One region of the Bacillus sp. A015 genome, then DNA from elsewhere that is predicted to be linked to it. Evidence: a T-box and tRNA genes for the amino acid it is inferred to sense, from the RefSeq annotation. Region 1 holds a T-box; the other holds one or more tRNA genes.
What was found. The T-box of region 1 lies ahead of thrS (threonine--tRNA ligase). A T-box ahead of a tRNA ligase gene usually reads a tRNA of that ligase, here a tRNA-Thr.
Positions count from the first base shown of each region.

Region 1 (5,733 bases):
TCAGTTTAAAAATATGAAAAAATACAATGCACATTAATGTGAGGTGAGATGGAGATGAAACCGATCGGTCGTTCATTTGAACAGCTAAAAGGACGAGTAGATTTTCGCGTGAGATACAATCAGATTAAAGAAAGTGTGTTAGCTGATGAAGATGTAAAAGCCTTTTTAAAGGAGCATCAAGAAGAGATACAAGAAGACATGATCAATCGCAGCTTGAATCGGCTCTTTGAATATGTGCAGCAATCGAAAGGCTGCTCTTACTGCTTAGAGGAAGAGAACGTAAATGCCATTTTAGATGGGTATCATCCGAAGCTTGTGATCAAAGGGCAGAGTATTGATATTGAATATTCCCCTTGTCCAGTAAAGCTGCGTCTCGATAGACAGAAAAAACAGCAAGAGCTCATGAAAAGCATGTACATTCCGCAGAATGTTCTTCAAGCAACGTTCGCTGATCTGAACGTCACGGGAAGACAAGAGGTCATCCAAAAAGTAGGCCAATTCCTGCAAAGCTATGATGAGACTGGTAAAGGGAAAGGCTTGTATTTACACGGGAAGTTTGGGGTAGGCAAAACGTTTATTCTAGCAGCGATTGCGCAGCAGCTAGCGGAAAAAGAATACCCATCTCTCCTTGTATACGTGCCTGAATTTGTGAGAGAGTTAAAAAATTCTTTAGCCGATCATACACTGGAAGAGAAGCTGAATATGGTCAAATCAACACCTATCTTAATGCTTGATGATATTGGGGCAGAGTCGATGACAAGCTGGGTACGAGATGAACTGCTAGGAACGATCTTACAATATCGTATGGCCGAACAGCTGCCAACTTTCTTCTCTTCTAATTTCTCACCGAGTGAACTAAAGCATCACTTTACGTACTCACAGCGCGGAGAAAAAGAAGAGGTCAAAGCAGCTCGTTTAATGGAACGGATTCTCTATTTAGCAGAGCCAGTCGTACTTGAAGGAGAAAATCGCCGTCATTTATAAAAAAGTACGTCACATGAAGGAGGAGCTGATGAGATGAACAAAAGAAAATGGCTGCTTTTTCTCGTGATTGGCATTCTCGTTGCTACGCTATGGTGGCTGAATAAGCAGCATCTTCAGCTGGCGCCGAAAGATGTGAAGAATTGGATACTTCAATTTGGGATGCTGGCTCCCTTTGTTTTTCTTTTCTTATCACTTTTTCGCCCGTTTGTTCTTGTTCCTCTCACTGTCTTTTCGCTGGCAGCAGGTTTGGCATTCGGCAGTGTCCTTGGGACCGTTTATGCCCTCGTCGGTGCTACCGCTGGCGCAACAGGCTCATTTTGGCTTGCTTCAACCTTCCGTTCAAAGCAGAATGAAACGAATGCAAGCAGCCGGAAGCTGAAATCAGTGACGTCCCGCATTCAGGAGCATGGGTTTCTTTATATTTTGTTATTGCGTATTGCGCCTATTCATTTTGATTTTGTCAGCTATGCGGCAGCAGCTTCACATGCTCAATATCGTGCGTTTGCTGCAGCGACCTTTTTAGGCCTAATACCGGGTACGGTTGCGTTAAATGTCCTCGGGTCAAGCTTTGTTAGCGGCAATTATGCCGCCTTAGCGATTGTTTGTTTGATTTATCTGACCTTTATCTCAGTTCCACTGATTTTAAAAAGAAAGATGCCTGATTTATTTTAGGCGTCTATTTTTTATGTTCTCCCCATATATATGTAACAGATGTCGTTAGGGGGGACAAACATGCTTGAAATAATCTTTGAAGATGAATATGATACCGCCGCTTTTTTACATCTTGCTGAACACTTGGACAGTCGGCATCACATTTCAATTCAACAAGGGAAAGACCGGCTTCTCATTGAGGCGAAGGATTCAGAAGAAGCACTTGAGCACATCGTGCGGCCATTACTGGTTCACTTTTTTTTGGAATGCAAAGAAAACGAGCGCATGCGCAGCATCCTTGAAAACACATACTTATTTAAAGATCCCGAAGAGCAGCACCAAATTCTTTCAATCGCCCATAGCATCATGAAAGGAGATATAGATGATATTCCCGGGATTCATCAGGACCCATCAAGGGAAGCCCTGTTAAAAAAGGAGCTTGAGACGATCTCTTTACAGCAAGGTATCTTTTCAATTGGTTCATTTATGACATTTAGGCTGTCAGAGTATGACAGGAGGCTGAAGAATTATGTTGAAGTATCCATTGAAGAATACAAAATGGAACAAGAATATCAAAACTTTATTCAATCACTTCGAGACTATGTGATGGCAAGAAAGCCCAAGCTTGAAAAAGTACATGTTGTGCATCAGGACCGCCTGGTGATTTGGGAATTTCGCTACGCTTCTGAGCGTGATCAAAAACAATACATAGACAGACAGTTTGTAAGAGAGCATCCAATGTATATTGATTCGCAGCTGATTGCACCGCTTGTTTCCATTGCACCGCAAAAGATTGACCTGTTTACAAATGACACAGGTCATTCGATGGTGCAAACCATTCAAAATATTTTTCAAGAAAGGGTCGAGGTGTTCCCGCCTCATTCGTTTGATGAACAAAATGTTCAATTTGTTCATGATCATTTGGAAAAGAAAAGTGAAAAGCTTTCTTGATTTTCACGAAAAAACGTTTTATAATACGGTGTAACTTCATACAGAGACCGTATTGATAAGGACATGAACAAATGAACACCCGCTTAAAGAGAGGGAAGCCGCGGCTGAAAGCTTCCTAGCAGAGGACCATTTGCTTTACCACCTTTGAACATCAGCTGTGAACTTGTTTAGTAATAGCTGACGGGAATTCCCGTTATCGAACCACAAGCCGTATTTGCTTATGAAAAAGCAAGCTGCAAATACGGGAAAAAGGGTGGAACCACGATTCCGTTTATTCAACCTCGTCCCTTTCCAGGGGGCGGGGTTTTTATATTGCCAAAAAAAGGAGTGACCAGAGATGTCAGAACAAATTCAACTTACATTTCCAGATGGAGCAGTCAAGGAGTTTGACAAAACAGCAACAACAGAAGACATCGCGGCATCAATTAGCCCGGGCCTAAAGAAAAAAGCGCTTGCCGGTAAATTGAACGGCAAAGAAATAGATCTTCGTACGCCGCTATTAGAAAGTGGAACAATCGAGATCATCACAGATAAAAGTGATGAAGCACTCGATATTATGCGCCACAGCACAGCGCATTTACTGGCGCAGGCGATTAAACGTATTTATGGAAAAGAGCATCACGTCCAGTTTGGCGTAGGTCCTGTGATCGAAAATGGGTTCTACTACGATGTGGACATTGATGTTGCCATCACACCTGAAGACTTACCAAAGATTGAAAAAGAAATGAAAAAAATCATGAACAGCAATCTGCCGATTGAGCGCATTGAAGTATCAAGAGAAGAAGCGAAAAAACGCTTTGAAGCGATTGGTGATGAATTGAAGCTTGAGCTGTTAGAGGCGATTCCAGAAGGCGAAGCTGTCACCATTTATGAGCAGGGTGAATTCTTTGACTTATGCCGCGGAATTCACTTACCGTCTACAGGGAAAATCAAAGAGTTCAAGCTGCTTAGCCTTGCAGGTGCATACTGGAGAGGCGACAGTAACAATCAAATGCTTCAGCGTATTTACGGGACAGCTTTCTTCAACAAAGAAGATTTAAACGAACACTTACGTCTGCTTGAAGAAGCAAAAGAACGTGATCACCGTAAACTTGGAAAAGAGCTGAAGCTGTTTGCGAACTCTCAAAAGGTTGGTCAAGGTCTTCCGCTCTGGCTGCCAAAAGGGGCAACGATCCGCCGCGTGATTGAGCGTTACATTGTCGATAAGGAAGTGCGCCTTGGTTATGAGCATGTGTATACACCAGTTCTTGCGAGTGTAGAATTGTATAAAACATCAGGCCACTGGGCGCATTATCAAGAAGATATGTTCCCAGTCATGGAAATGGATAACGAAGATCTTGTCCTTCGTCCTATGAACTGCCCGCACCATATGATGATTTACAAAAATGAACCGCATAGCTATCGTGAATTGCCAATTCGTATTGCAGAGCTTGGTACAATGCACCGCTATGAAATGTCAGGCGCCTTATCTGGCCTGCAGCGTGTTCGCGGCATGACATTAAACGATGCACATATCTTTGTGCGTCCAGATCAAATCAAAGACGAGTTCATCCGTACAGTTCGCTTAATTGAAGAAGTGTATCAAGATTTCGGCTTAAATGATTACACATTCCGCTTATCTTACCGTGATCCAGAGGATACAGAGAAGTATTTCGACGATGATGCGATGTGGAATAAAGCACAGTCGATGCTGAAGGATGCAATGGACGAGCTTGGTCATGACTACTATGAAGCAGAAGGCGAAGCGGCATTTTATGGACCGAAGCTTGACGTACAAGTGAAGACAGCTCTTGGAAAAGAAGAGACGTTGTCCACTGTACAGCTTGACTTCTTACTTCCAGAGCGCTTCGATCTCACATATATCGGAGAAGATGGGAAGCATCATCGTCCAGTGGTTATTCATAGAGGGGTCGTCTCCACAATGGAGCGCTTCGTTGCCTTCTTAATTGAAGAATACAAAGGAGCCCTTCCAACATGGCTGGCACCTGTACAATTCCAAGTGATTCCGGTTTCACCATCTGTTCATCTAGACTATGCGAAAAAAGTGCAAGAACGCTTGCAGCTTGAAGGCCTGCGTGTAGAGCTTGACAGTCGTGATGAAAAAATTGGGTACAAAATTAGAGAAGCGCAAATGCAAAAGATCCCATACATGCTTGTTGTTGGGGATCAAGAAGCTGAAAATGGCGCTGTCAATGTAAGAAAATATGGTGAACAAGATTCAGAAACAATGGATCTTGAAGCTTTTGTGAAACATGCAGTAGCAGAAGCGAAAAAATAATCCTTTCAAACGAAGCAGTCAGTGATCTTTTTCCTTGAGATCGCTGGCTTTTTTCTTATGAAAAAATTCTCCACTGGTGATCCAGATGCTTGAATGATACGTTTAGATAGTACAAAAGTATGGGTAAGTATATACTATTGGTTAGAGACAATGGGGAATGAAAGCGATGATTCAAACAACAAACACTGTATCATCACAAGTATTGGAGCAATCAGCTGTTCTTCGTGCATTGGAGCACTCACTTGCAATGATTGAATTTGATGTCACAGGTGAGGTGCTATGGGTGAACGATATTTTTGCAAAAGCTATGAGGTATTCTAAGGAAGAGATGGTTTGTCTAAAGCATAGACAGTTTTGCCCTCCGCATATTGCAGAACACCCAAGTTATCAAATGTTTTGGGAGCGTTTGAAGGAGGGGCAAATCTTTCAGGAAAAAGTGCCGGATCACGAAGCACGGTGACACCTTATGGCTTGAAGCGACGTATACACCTGTTCGCAATGAAGAGGGGAGCGTAGCGGGTGTTGTGAAAGTGGCGACAGATATTACGGAGAGAGAAAATACGATGAAACAGGTCGTAGAAGAGTTAAATGTCTGCAAAATTAATGGAACGAGCAGAAATTGGCATCCAGCATAGTCAAAGTGTCAATGCCTCCTTTGAACATATCGCCAATGAAACAGATCAAAACATGAGCTGACTAGAGGGGTTAACGGAGCAGGTAGAGTCTATTAGTTCAATTGCTACGACCATTAACAGCATTGCTTCCCAAACTCAGCTGCTCGCAGGGTAAATGCGGCCATAGAAGCTGCACATGCGGGTTCCTATGGAAATGGCTTTAGTGTAGTAGCGGCAGAAATTCGAAAGCTTGCG
Region 1 covers NZ_JBSPZB010000006.1:114,498-120,230, reverse strand. The annotation lists gene ACSLGF_RS07640 (replication initiation and membrane attachment family protein) at 1-37, shown strand, start outside; gene dnaI (primosomal protein DnaI) at 55-984, shown strand; gene ACSLGF_RS07630 (TVP38/TMEM64 family protein) at 1,018-1,656, shown strand; gene ytxC (putative sporulation protein YtxC) at 1,717-2,586, shown strand; T-box leader at 2,630-2,878, shown strand; gene thrS (threonine--tRNA ligase) at 2,924-4,864, shown strand; partial or broken gene ACSLGF_RS07615 (methyl-accepting chemotaxis protein) at 5,031-5,733, shown strand, end outside.

Region 2 (5,733 bases), on a different contig from region 1:
CAAAATGCTTCGGCTTGAATCCTTTTTGCAGCGGATTGAACATTGTATGCTTGAGACCTAGCGGCCGATAGATCGTAGACTCTACATATTGATCAAGAGGTATTCCTGTTTTTTTCTCGATGATCATGCCTAAAAGCATGTAATCAATATCACTATAAATATGCTGGGTACCTGGCTCGTATTGTAGAGGCACCTTAGGCAGCCATTTCATGGTTGTTTGTCTATCTTGAGAGAAAAAAGAGCCCGCTGATTCTTTGCTATAAAATAAGACACTGGATGGGAGTCCGGCAGAATGGGTGAGAAGATCCTTTACTCGAAGCTGATCTTTGCCGGTTACCTTTGCATCTGGTTCATCCTGAAAGTCTGGCAGGATGGATTGTATTTTTTCATTCACATCTAGTTTTTGCTCGTATACAAGCTTTTGCAGGGCATAGTTGGTGGCGTACATTTTTGTATTGGATGCCAGGTCGAACAGCGTGTTCTTTTTCATTTTCTTATACGATTTGAGTTCGTTAGACCCTTCGTATTTTTGCCTGTAGCCATAGGCTTTTTGATGGACGATCTTACCATCCTTGATGATGATGAGCGCGGCTCCTGGAAATCCTGCTTTGATATCGTTTTGAATCATTTGATCAACCTTCCTAAGCTGCCTGGAAGAAAAACCTACTTGTTCTGGTCGTTTTGCTTTTTTTAAGACGGGATATTCTTCAGGTGCTGTTTTAGACAAAGACGATACAGGATGGGAGCTAGTTGCAAATGTTTGTACTGGTAGCCCAAGGAGCATGAACAGACATGTCATCAAAAGAAAACATTTCTTCAATAGCTAGACCTCCTTATTGATTGGTTTCCTCGAATTCAACAGCCATATCATCATGAAAGCCAAATAAGTATGTGAAGATAAATCCAGCGACATATGCAATGAATAGTCCAATTAAGTAAAGAAGCATTTGATGCGCGTGAACGATAAAGGTTAATGGAAGACCTGATACCCCAATTGCTTTAGTGGCGATTTGGAAGTAGGCTTGAAATGCTCCGCCGATTCCAGCACCGAGACAAGCAGTGAGAAATGGTCTTCCTAGTGGTAGTGTGACACCGAAAATGAGTGGTTCACCAATACCAAGCATTCCTGAAGGAAGTCCACCTGCAATGGCTCTTTTGAGCTTTTTCTTATTTGTTTTCATATAAATGGCAAATGCAGCACCGACCTGTCCTGCGCCTCCCATAGCGAGAATTGGCAGAAGCGGGTCATCTCCAATTGAATTGATGAGTTCCATATGAATTGGTGTCAGTCCTTGGTGAAGTCCTGTTACTACAAGAGGAAGGAAGGTCGCACCAAGAACAAATCCGGCGAAAATACCGCCCATGTTTAATAGATAAGTGAGTCCTGAGGTGATGGCATCAGATATAAATCCGCCGACTGGCATGAAGACGATGTACGTAAAAATTCCAGTAATGAGTAATGTGATGGTTGGTGTGACGATGATATCGAGTGACTGCGGGACGAAGCGTCTAATTCGGGTCTCAACAAAGGCCATAAAGATGGCGGCAAGAAGAACACCGATGAGTCCGCCTCTGCCTGGTAGAATATTTGTGCCAAATAACATAATATCTGCGGAGGCTGGATTAATAATGAGGATACCAGCTAATGCGCCTAATGCGGGAGAGCCTCCAAATTCCTTTGCGGCATTTGTTCCGACTAATATACCAAGATAAGCGAACAAGCCTGAACCAATAACGGTTAAAATGATTGCAGCTTGAGATTTTTCATCAAGCCAGCCCGCTTGCACGATCGCTTTTGTAATACCAGTAATGAGACCTGACGCAACCAGTGCTGGAATGATAGGGATAAAAATGCTGGCAATCCGTCGTAAGAACAGCTTGAACGGTGTGCGGTTCTTTTGTGAAATGGCTTGCTTGTTTTTTTGTGCTTCGTTGTTCAAGTCATATGAACCAGAGGCTTTTAGCAGCTGTTCAAACGCACTTGATACTTGGTTGACGACGCCAGTGCCTAAAATGATTTGAAGCGTTTCCGCCTCAACGACGCCAATGACGCCATCAAGTTCTTTGATCGCTGTGATTTGAACTTTTTCATCATCGATCGGTGTAATTCGGAGACGTGTCATACAATGTGTATGAGAAGAGATATTTTCAGAACCACCACAGAGCTTAAGAATATCTTTCGCTAACTGCTGATATTTCTTTTGATGACTCATGTTGAATCCCCCTTTGGTTTTCGTTTCATGGAGCGGATGGCATGCCTAGTCTTGTCAATATATTGCGCTGTCTCTTCATATTGACGGGAAGCTAAACTGAGGAACAAGACATCAATTAAGTAGAGCTGTGCCATTCTAGAGGAAGTGGCAGCACTGCGGAAAGGTGCTTCATTGGAACCGGACGTCGATAGGTGAACGTCACATAAAGCAGAAACGCTTGTATGACCTGGATGCGTTAAGGCAATGGTTTTCACTTGATTTTCTTTTGCGAGCTGAAGGGCTTGAATGATGTCTAACGTTTCTCCAGAAAAGGATATACCAAAAACAATGTCGTTCTTTCCTGCATTTGCGATGACGGTGGATGCGATATGCATGTCAGTAAAGGCTGTGGCCGCATAATTGATTCTGAGAAATTTCTGCTGTGCATCAGCTGCGACGATGCCAGATGCACCAACACCGATAAAGTGGATTTGGTTTGCATGTAGCAGCAATTGAACGGCCTTTTCTAAAGCATCTGCATTTAAAATAGAGGCAGTATCCTTAATCGATTGAATCGAGTTTCCTGCTGTTTTTTGAATAATGGAGTGAAGTGGTTCATCTTGTTCGATATCTCGGTAGCCCTGTTTATCGGTATGCATTAAGTCTCCAGCAATCCGCATTTTCAAATCGTGATAGCCATCTAGTCCGAGAGATTTACAAAGGCGAATCACTGCAGAGCTGCTTGCACCGGCAGCCTGACTGATTTCATGCACTGTGCTTTTAATGACTTTGTCAGGATGGGCAAGGATATAGTCTGCAATGATTTTTTCGGATTGGGGGAGCTTTGCTTTCATTGTGTGTAATAGGGTGAGTCCACCTGCTGACATGAGCACTGCCTCCTTTAGGATTGATGACGTAAGATGGCTTTGTCGATATGGCCATTCGTTTTGTTGAGTAAGTCCTGTGCTGTCTTCTTGTCTGTGTTTGTTTGGAGCATGACGATGGCGGTTTTGACTTCTAAATCTGCCGCTTCAAGTGTTTTCACGGCTTGTTCGTAGGAAGCGTTTGTCACATGTTGAATGATGGTGATGGCGCGTTCTTTTAGTTTATGATTGCTTACTTTTACATCAACCATCAGGTTTTCATATACTTTGCCTTGTCTGATCATGACAGAGGTGGAAAGCATATTTAAAATCATTTTATGAGCGGATGCGGCTTTCATTCGTGTTGACCCAGTGATGGCTTCAGGTCCAACGACGACTTCAATGGCGCAGTCTGCCAGCTCGCTAATTTCTGCTTGTTCATTGCAGCTGAGGGCTACTGTTTTTGCTCCAATGGATCTTGCGTAGTTTAAAGCACCGATGATATAGGGCGTCCTACCGCTAGCGGCAATGCCGACGACAGTATCTTTTGACGTGAGGTGGATGTGTACTAAATCCTGTTTGCCGGCTTCTTCACTGTCTTCCACATCTTCGGCAGCATGTGAAAACGCGGAGTCTCCACCTGCCATGATGCCTACAATGACATCAGGTGAGACGCTATAGGTTGGTGGACATTCAACAGCGTCCATCACGCCAATTCTGCCGCTTGTTCCAGCGCCTAAATAAATGAGTCTGCCTCCATTCGAGATGGATTCATAGGCAAAGTCACTTGCTGTTTTCACATGTGGAAGTACACGATTGACCGCTTGAGCGACTTTCATATCTTCTTGATTGATCATTTGGAGCATTGCGAGCGGATCTGCTTGTGAAATTCCCATTGTGTTGGGGTTTCTTGATTCTGTTGTCAAAGAACGCAGTTGAGATGGCTGCATGTGACATACCTCCTTATTTCTTCATTTTCAGTATATTGAGTATGATATGAAGTTTCAATATTATATTTAAATACTGAAATTATATTTTAATCAAAATGTCGTGCTGAAAGGTGGTTAATTGTTAGAAAATAAAAAAAATAAAATTCCCCTTTACAAAAGGGGGACAACCTGTATATAATAACTTTTGTCAGCTTCACGGAAACAGTAAACTTGACAAACTGGCCCGTTGGTCAAGCGGTTAAGACACCGCCCTTTCACGGCGGTAACACGGGTTCGAATCCCGTACGGGTCACCATGATGTGGAGGATTAGCTCAGCTGGGAGAGCATCTGCCTTACAAGCAGAGGGTCGGCGGTTCGAGCCCGTCATCCTCCACCATATGCCGGTGTAGCTCAACTGGTAGAGCAACTGACTTGTAATCAGTAGGTTGGGGGTTCAAGTCCTCTTGCCGGCACTGTTTTTTCTTTATCAATTCCATATGTGGAGGGGTAGCGAAGTGGCTAAACGCGGCGGACTGTAAATCCGCTCCCTCCGGGTTCGGCGGTTCGAATCCGCCCCCCTCCACCATTTTTGGGCTATAGCCAAGCGGTAAGGCAACGGACTTTGACTCCGTCATGCGTTGGTTCGAATCCAGCTAGCCCAGTTAAGACACCTTTTTCAAAAAGGTGTCTTTTTTTATGTTAGCAGAGGGAATGTATAACTATTCAAAATGTTGTCAAGTTGAGTCAGGAGGCATCGAGAAAGTAAAATATAAGCATGAACAGAAAGGGGATGTACATATGGGAGATCAAAAGAAGGTCACGATTGTCGGGGTTCCGATGGACTTGGGTCAAACGAGAAGGGGCGTCGATATGGGACCGAGTGCGATTCGATGTGCTGGCGTAAAAGAAAAATTGGAATCGCTCTCATTTGATGTGGAGGATCTCGGGGATATTCCAGTCGAGCAAAGAGACGATGAGAAAGGTTTATATACAAGTGAAAAATTAAAAAATCTAACGGAGAATGCTGGTGCCAATCAGCTGCTTGCTGAAAAGGTTGACAGTATTGTGCAGTCAGGTTCGTTTCCACTGATTTTAGGCGGTGATCACAGCATTGCGATTGGCACACTTGCCGGTGTAGCTAAGCATTATGAAAACTTGGGTGTCATTTGGTATGATGCGCACGGTGATTTAAATACGGAGGAAACTTCTCCTTCTGGAAATATTCATGGCATGCCGCTTGCTGTCAGTCTTGGCCTTGGGCATGCTGATTTAACGAACATTGGTGGTTATTCTCCTAAATTGAAACCTGAAAATGTCGTATTAATTGGTGCTCGTTCCTTAGATGAAGGAGAGCGGCAGTTGATTAGAGAAAAAGGTATGAAGGTGTATACGATGCATGAAATTGATCGTTTAGGGATGACAAGGGTGATGGAGGAAGCTATTGCGTATTTAAAGGAAAGAACAGATGGTGTCCACCTATCGCTTGATTTAGATGGGCTAGATCCAGCGGAATGCCCTGGTGTAGGAACTCCTGTGGCAGGCGGCATTAGTTATCGTGAGAGTCACCTTGCAATGGAGCTTTTAGAGGAAGCAGGTATTTTAACTTCAGCCGAATTTGTGGAGGTAAATCCAGTATTAGATGAGAAAAATAAAACAGCAGAAGCGGCAGTTGCTTTAATTGGTTCTTTAATGGGTGAAAAGTTATTGTAGAGCGGGACTTGTTCCTGTTTTTTTTATTTTGGGGAAAT
Region 2 covers NZ_JBSPZB010000012.1:93,063-98,795, reverse strand. The annotation lists gene pbp4b (penicillin binding protein PBP4B) at 1-820, opposite strand, end outside; gene ACSLGF_RS11950 (PTS transporter subunit EIIC) at 834-2,213, opposite strand; gene ACSLGF_RS11945 (MurR/RpiR family transcriptional regulator) at 2,210-3,079, opposite strand; gene murQ (N-acetylmuramic acid 6-phosphate etherase) at 3,094-4,005, opposite strand; tRNA gene ACSLGF_RS11935 (tRNA-Glu) at 4,226-4,300, shown strand; tRNA gene ACSLGF_RS11930 (tRNA-Val) at 4,307-4,382, shown strand; tRNA gene ACSLGF_RS11925 (tRNA-Thr) at 4,386-4,458, shown strand; tRNA gene ACSLGF_RS11920 (tRNA-Tyr) at 4,487-4,571, shown strand; tRNA gene ACSLGF_RS11915 (tRNA-Gln) at 4,576-4,647, shown strand; gene rocF (arginase) at 4,784-5,695, shown strand.
Region 2: it encodes a tRNA-Thr, which carries the amino acid that the T-box ahead of thrS (threonine--tRNA ligase) is inferred to sense. The anticodon was not compared.